Linked DNA regions of Hahella sp. HNIBRBA332. The protein of the gene in region 1 interacts with the protein of each later gene in a pairwise test. Links are inferred from orthologs where the notes say so. Each region holds a gene or a part of one and is shown on either strand. Other genes may lie near its edges. The genes, in order: bioB and O5O45_RS13570.

Region 1 (3,157 bases):
CCGTATGAGCGGCGCTGAACGTCACGCGCAGTCGCGAGGTATTTGCTGGAACCGTTGGAGGGCGAATTGCCGTTATCAAAATACCTTCTTTGCGTAACGCCTGGCTCAGCTCCATCGCTGTAGCCGCATCGCCAATGAAAATGGGTTGTATCGGAGTGGAAGAGGCCGCCAGCTGATAACCCATTCCCGCTGCTTCTTTACGGAAGCGCGCCACCAATTCATTCAATCGCTCGCGACGCCATGATTCTTCCCGACTGATACACAAGCTGACACGCGCCGCAGCAGCGATCGCCGGGGGCATGGAAGTGGTGTAAATATAGGTTCTGGCGAATTGCACCAATGTTTCAATCAGTTCTTCCGAGCCAGTGACAAAGGCCCCGGCAGCGCCATAGGACTTGCCGAGAGTTCCCATCAGTATTGGTACATCGCTCTGGTTCAACCCAAAATGCTCAGCACAGCCTCCGCCGTTGGCGCCCAGAACGCCAAAGCCGTGAGCGTCATCCACCATCAGCATGGCGTCTTTGCTATGGCATATCTGGGCTATATCGTCTAACGGAGCAATATCGCCGTCCATGCTGAATACGCCGTCCGTGATCACCAAGGCCCGACTGTCGCGCGCCTCATCCAACCGCGACGCCAGATGCTCAGAGTCCGTATGGCGATAGCGCAACAGCTTTGCGCCGGATAAAATCCCCGCATCCAATAGCGATGCATGGTTGAGTTTGTCCTCAATGACGTAGTCGCCCCTGCCCAACAGTGCAGACGCCACGCCAAGGTTAGCCATATAACCGGTTGAAAACAGCAAGGCGCGGTCGCGCCCAGTGAATTCGGCCAGATCCAGCTCCAGCTCATGATGAGCGCGATGATGACCTATAACGAGATGGGATGCGCCGCCGCCAAGGCCAAACTCCTTCAGAGCCTGCTGTGCGGCGGCGATGACGCGTGGATCGTTGGCCAGCCCTAAATAATCATTGCTGCAGAAGGCGAGGTACTCTCGCCCCTCAATCATGACCCGAGGCGCTTGCGGGCTGTCTATTGTCAAGCGGCTGCGATAAAGGTCCTGCTGTATTCGCGCCGCCAGCGTCTGCGCAAGATGCCCCCATTTAGACATGACGTTTAAGCAGTTTTTGTCGCGTCGTAAAACATGCTTTCCATGCGTTGTTGCTGATCGTGCGCCTGAATAACGTCATGCAGATATGCTTCCTGCTGATCCTCCGAATGCGCTTGTTCGCGCTGTTCCGGACGAATGCCCAGTTTCTTGAACAGCATCATATCCTTATCCGCTTCAGGGTTGGGCGTGGTCAGCAGTTTCTCGCCATAGAAAATGGAATTGGCGCCCGCCAGGAAACACATTGCCTGCATCTGCTCATTCATATCTTCACGCCCTGCGGACAAACGCACGTGAGACTTGGGCATAAGGATTCGCGCAACGGCGATGGTGCGAATGAAATCAAACGGATCTATATCTTCCTGCACTTCCAGAGGCGTGCCTTTCACTTTGACCAGCATATTGATCGGCACACTCTCAGGATGGCTGGGCAAATTCGCCAGCTGGGTGAACAAAGCAGCGCGGTCGCGGGCGCTTTCCCCCATGCCCATGATGCCGCCGCAACAGACTTTCATACCGGCGTCTCTAACGTTTTGCAGCGTTTCCAGACGGTCGGAGTATGTCCGTGTGGTGATAATCTCACCGTAGTAATTCTCAGAAGTATCCAGGTTATGGTTGTAGTAATCCAAGCCTGCTCCAGCAAGCTCAAGCGCCTGGTCCGCCGTCAGCATGCCCAGGGTCATGCAGGTTTCCATTCCCAGAGATTTAACCTGTTTGACCATCTCAAGGACGTAAGGCATATCTTTGGCGCGGGGGTTTCTCCAAGCCGCCCCCATACAAAAACGGCTGGAGCCCTTCTCTTTGGCTGCCTTGGCCTCGTTCACCACCTTTTCCACTTCCAGCAGCTTCTCTTTGTCAAGGCCAGTATTGTAGTGGCCGCTCTGAGGGCAGTATTTACAGTCTTCAGGGCAGGCGCCGGTCTTGATGGAAAGCAGAGTGCTGACCTGCACTTCATTCGGATCGAAATTCTGCCTGTGCATGACTTGCGCCTGGAACAATAAGTCATTGAAAGGCAGGGCGAAGAGAGCCTCAACTTCTTCCAGAGACCAGTCATGGCGGATAGGTGATTGCGTAGTTGCTGTCATATCAAACTCTTGCTGTTATACAAAACTAGCCGGGGCCTGAGATATAATCCGCCTCGACACAGGAAAGTGGACCCAAAAACGAGAGAAATTCATGGAAGACATAATAAGCCGGGCCAAAAAGCTGTCAACCTTTCTCAGAGAAAAGGTTAACAGCTTACAACTAAAGCATTGCCTGCTTTGCCTCGAATCGGGGTGTGGCACTCATATTTGCACCGCCTGCGCTGCAGACCTGGCGGCCCCCAAACACCCCTGCCCCCGTTGCGGCATCAGTCGGATAGCTCCTGACGCCATCCCTTGTGGACGCTGTCTGCGTCAACCTCCACACTTTGACGCCAGCACCAGCGCTTTTGACTACACCTTCCCATTGAATCAAGTCATTGGACAGTTGAAGTATGGAGATAAACGATATTGGGCCAGGGCGCTCGCGCAGGCAGCTCTCCCTGCGTTTCAACAGGCCTACGCGCATATTTCACCCCCCGTGCTAATACCAGTTCCAATGCATAACAGCAAGCAACGTAAACGTGGGTTCAACCAGGCGGAGCTGCTGGCGCGAAGTCTGGCCCGCTATGCCAATACAAAGTTCAGCAGCAAACTGTGCCGGCGGATAAAGGCGTCTCCGCCTCAAACCGGACTAAATCGAAAAAACAGACGCAGCAATGTGAAGAATAGCTTTGCGGCGTCATCCGACCTCCCTCAGCAGCCGTTGATTATTATTGACGATGTCGTCACTACAGGCAGCACGGCGGATGAGCTGGCGCGCACGCTGAAAATGGCGGGAGCGCTTGAGGTTTATGTTTTCAGTATTGCAAGACGCTCAATGGACTGAACTATTAATGATTTAATATCCGCTTCGCTACCTTCTCCGCGAGGGCAAGTGAGGCCGTCAGCCCAGGCGACTCAATACCGAACAGGTTATACCAGCCTGCAACGCCGTTCTGTTCAGGCGTATCGATGATAAAGTCCT
Region 2 (3,154 bases), 2.8 Mb from region 1 along the record:
CCGCCAATTGCAGGTCGTCAGTGGCGACATAGTTCTTGGTGCCGGAAAACTTCATGTGTAAAACCTTGTATGTTGTGTGAATGCGTCATTATTAGAGGAGTTATAAGCGGATATATTACCCGAAAACATTCAAATATTTCATGCCAGCCGCTAAGCTATCCCTCACGCTCGTATTGTTGTGGCCGGGGAAATCTACTTAATCTGCAAGGAGATAAATAATGAACGTCTACGAAGACAACTCCATGTCCATCGGCAACACGCCGTTGGTGAAGCTGAATCGCGTCACCAAAGGCAACGTGTTCGCCAAAATTGAAGGCCGTAACCCGGCCTACTCCGTAAAATGCCGTATCGGCGCAAACATGGTATGGGATGCGGAGAAATCCGGTCGCCTCAAACCTGGCATGACCCTGGTTGAACCCACCAGCGGCAACACCGGTATCGCTCTCGCCTTCGTCGCCGCCGCACGGGGATATAAACTGATTCTGACCATGCCCGCCACCATGAGCCTGGAGCGTCGCAAGGCGATGAAAGCGCTGGGCGCGGAGATTGTACTGACCGAAGGGCCCAAGGGTATGAAAGGCGCCATTGAGAAAGCGTCGGAAATCGTTTCTCAGGACCCGCAACAACACTTGATGCTGCAACAGTTCGATAACCCCGCCAACCCGGAAATCCATGAAAAGACCACCGGCCCTGAAATCTGGCGGGACCTGGAAGGCGCAATCGATGTCCTGGTCGCTGGCGTCGGCACCGGCGGCACCATTACCGGCGTCTCTCGCTACATCAAAAACACCATGGGCAAAAACATTACATCCGTGGCCGTCGAGCCCACCGCCTCTCCTGTGATCACTCAAACCATCAAAGGCCAGGAATTGCAGCCCGCCCCTCACAAAATTCAGGGTATCGGCGCAGGTTTCGTACCGCAAAACCTGGATCTGGACATGGTGGATCTGGTTGAGCAAGTCACCAACGAAGAGGCTATCGAAATGGCTCACCGCCTGATGCGGGAAGAAGGCATCCTCTGCGGCATCTCCTGCGGCGCAGCGGCGGCTGTTGCAGTCCGTTTGGCGGAGCGTGACGAATTCAAGGACAAGAATATCGTGGTTATCCTACCGGACAGCGCGGAGCGCTATCTGTCCACCGCCTTGTTCGACAACTTTTTTACTGAAGCGGAAAACGTGCAGTAGTTAGAAATTAGAGTTTAGAAGTTAGAAGTTAGAAGTTAGACAACGCCGGCCCTCGCGCCGGCGTTTCAGCTTTTGCTGGCGGGATTCACCTTCAGTGAGACACCGCGTCTAGGTTTCAGCAAGCTTAACCGCCCCTTCTTCATACCATCTGGCGGCGACTTCGCCATCTCTAAAAGCGATTAACTCCCCAGGGCGCATTTGTCGCCATTCTTCATCGACGGTCAACGGCTCCGTGACGATCATGGTGACTTTGTCGGTGGGATTGGTGTGCTCTTCGAAGTTCACCCGGATCTCACCATCTTCCAAAGAGGCGCAGCCAAAGGGCGCCTGACGAGTGATCCAGTACAATTTGGTGGAGCAGTACGCGAACAAATACTCCGAGTTGGTGAAAAGCATGTTGAACACGCCTCTCGACGTCAGCTCCAGACAATTCTCATACAGCCTTCCCCCTAAGCACTCCAGACTGGCGAAGTCATTACAACCGCTGGCGACATCCTCCAGCAACCAGCAAAACGCGTGCTCGCTGTCGGTTTCTCCCACCGGACGAAAACGCCCCAGAGGCAGGTCCTGGTAGGATTTCAGTTGGCCATTATGCGCGAAACACCAATAGTAACCGCCCAGTTCGCGAATGAAGGGATGGGTGTTTTCCAGACTGATGTCGCCGACGTTGGCTTGTCGGATGTGGCTGATGACCGTGCGGCTTTTAATGGGATACTGGCTGATAAACCGAGCGATTTCCGAGGTGGCGCTGGGATTGGGATCACGGAACTCACGCAGCCCCTTACCTTCATAAAAGGCGATGCCCCAGCCGTCTTTATGCGGCCCGGTCTGACCACCGCGAAACATCAGACCGGTCCAGGAAAAACAAATATCCGTCGGCGCATTCGCGCTCATTCCAAGAAGTTGGCACATGATCAGAAGTTAACTACTTTTTGTCTTCGTCTTCCGATCCGGCGGGGAGGTCATCGGTATCGGATATATCAAAATCTTCCAGGTTAAACTCATCATCCATGTCTCTGGCTTTCTCGTTGGAAGCCAGAATCTCGTCCGCCAGCGCTTCCGCGTCCGTATCTTCAGCGTCCGTATCTTCAGCGTCGGGTGAACTCATGGGCGGCTCATCTTCCTCCTCTTTTTTCGGTTCCGGTTCCGCTTCCTCCTCCATGCCGAATTCCATATCGTCCGCCTCATTCATCATAGAGGGTTCTTCTGCGACATCAATAGGCTGTTCCAGCTGCTCTATCTCATCTTCCAGATCATGACCGGATTCTTCCAGGGAGGGAACTTCATCAGAGTTATCCAGCCTGGAGGTCTCCACGGGCTCACGAACTTCCTTTTCGATGCGGCGTTTGCGGTATATCCAATAACTGGCCCCCGCCGCCAGCAACAGTATGGTGGCGCTGCTGGCTGCGATGATAATCCACAACATGGCGTTGGAGCTTCCCTCCTCCGTCGCGGCGTCCTGCTGCTCCGTCGCTGCTTGATCCTGCATTTCCGGCGTAATGGGCGGCGCGATGGCATCTTCTTCAGGCTGCTTCGATGGCTCTGGCGCCTTGACGGCTTCCTGCACCAGGGTTTCATTCATTTGTTCCACGCTGCTGTCGTTCACCAGTGAACGGTATTCGTTCGGCGACGCCTCCTGGCGTGGGAACTCGGCCATGACGCTGTCAGGCTCGAAACGGAAGGCGGAGCCGGAATGGGTTTCCCCCTCCACTCTCAACATGACTTCATACACGCCATCGCCCCGGGTAGCGTCGACTTCCAACTCCCAGCGCCCTGTTTCCTGGGTAAACGGAATGGATTTAATCAGGTTGCCGCCATCCGGTCCTTTGATCTTGGCGATAATAGAGGTCTTCGCTTCACTGATATTTGGACTAAGGGGACTGATGACAATTTTGTAGCGGGTATCCGCCCCAGCGCCGGTGGCTTCAAGATCCACCGCCATTGGCGCGTTCAATGTGATCAGCTGCCGC

Evidence for each region.
Region 2: the proteins of bioB (region 1) and O5O45_RS13570 interact in binary tests that used the Escherichia coli proteins (3 or more experiments, as listed by UniProt). The link is inferred for Hahella sp. HNIBRBA332 from one-to-one orthologs.

Annotation. Positions count from the first base shown.
Region 1 is NZ_CP132203.1:223,722-226,878, reverse strand. The notes cover bases 156-2,988. They hold bioB (biotin synthase BioB), read right to left. Parts: upstream 2,194-2,988; coding sequence 1,117-2,193; downstream 156-1,116. Other genes in these bases: O5O45_RS01155 (ComF family protein), read left to right, coding at 2,285-2,988; bioF (8-amino-7-oxononanoate synthase), read right to left, coding at 156-1,111. Also shown: more of bioF, read right to left, coding at 1-155; more of O5O45_RS01155, read left to right, coding at 2,989-3,019; O5O45_RS01150 (NAD(P)/FAD-dependent oxidoreductase), read right to left, coding at 3,024-3,157. UniProt on the Escherichia coli protein: Catalyzes the conversion of dethiobiotin (DTB) to biotin by the insertion of a sulfur atom into dethiobiotin via a radical-based mechanism.
Region 2 is NZ_CP132203.1:3,067,437-3,070,590, forward strand. What follows is about bases 195-3,024. They hold O5O45_RS13570 (class II glutamine amidotransferase), read right to left. Parts: upstream 2,097-3,024; coding sequence 1,293-2,096; downstream 195-1,292. Other genes in these bases: cysK (cysteine synthase A), read left to right, coding at 219-1,184; O5O45_RS13575 (vWA domain-containing protein), read right to left, coding at 2,110-3,024. Also shown: O5O45_RS13560 (AAA family ATPase), read right to left, coding at 1-55; more of O5O45_RS13575, read right to left, coding at 3,025-3,154.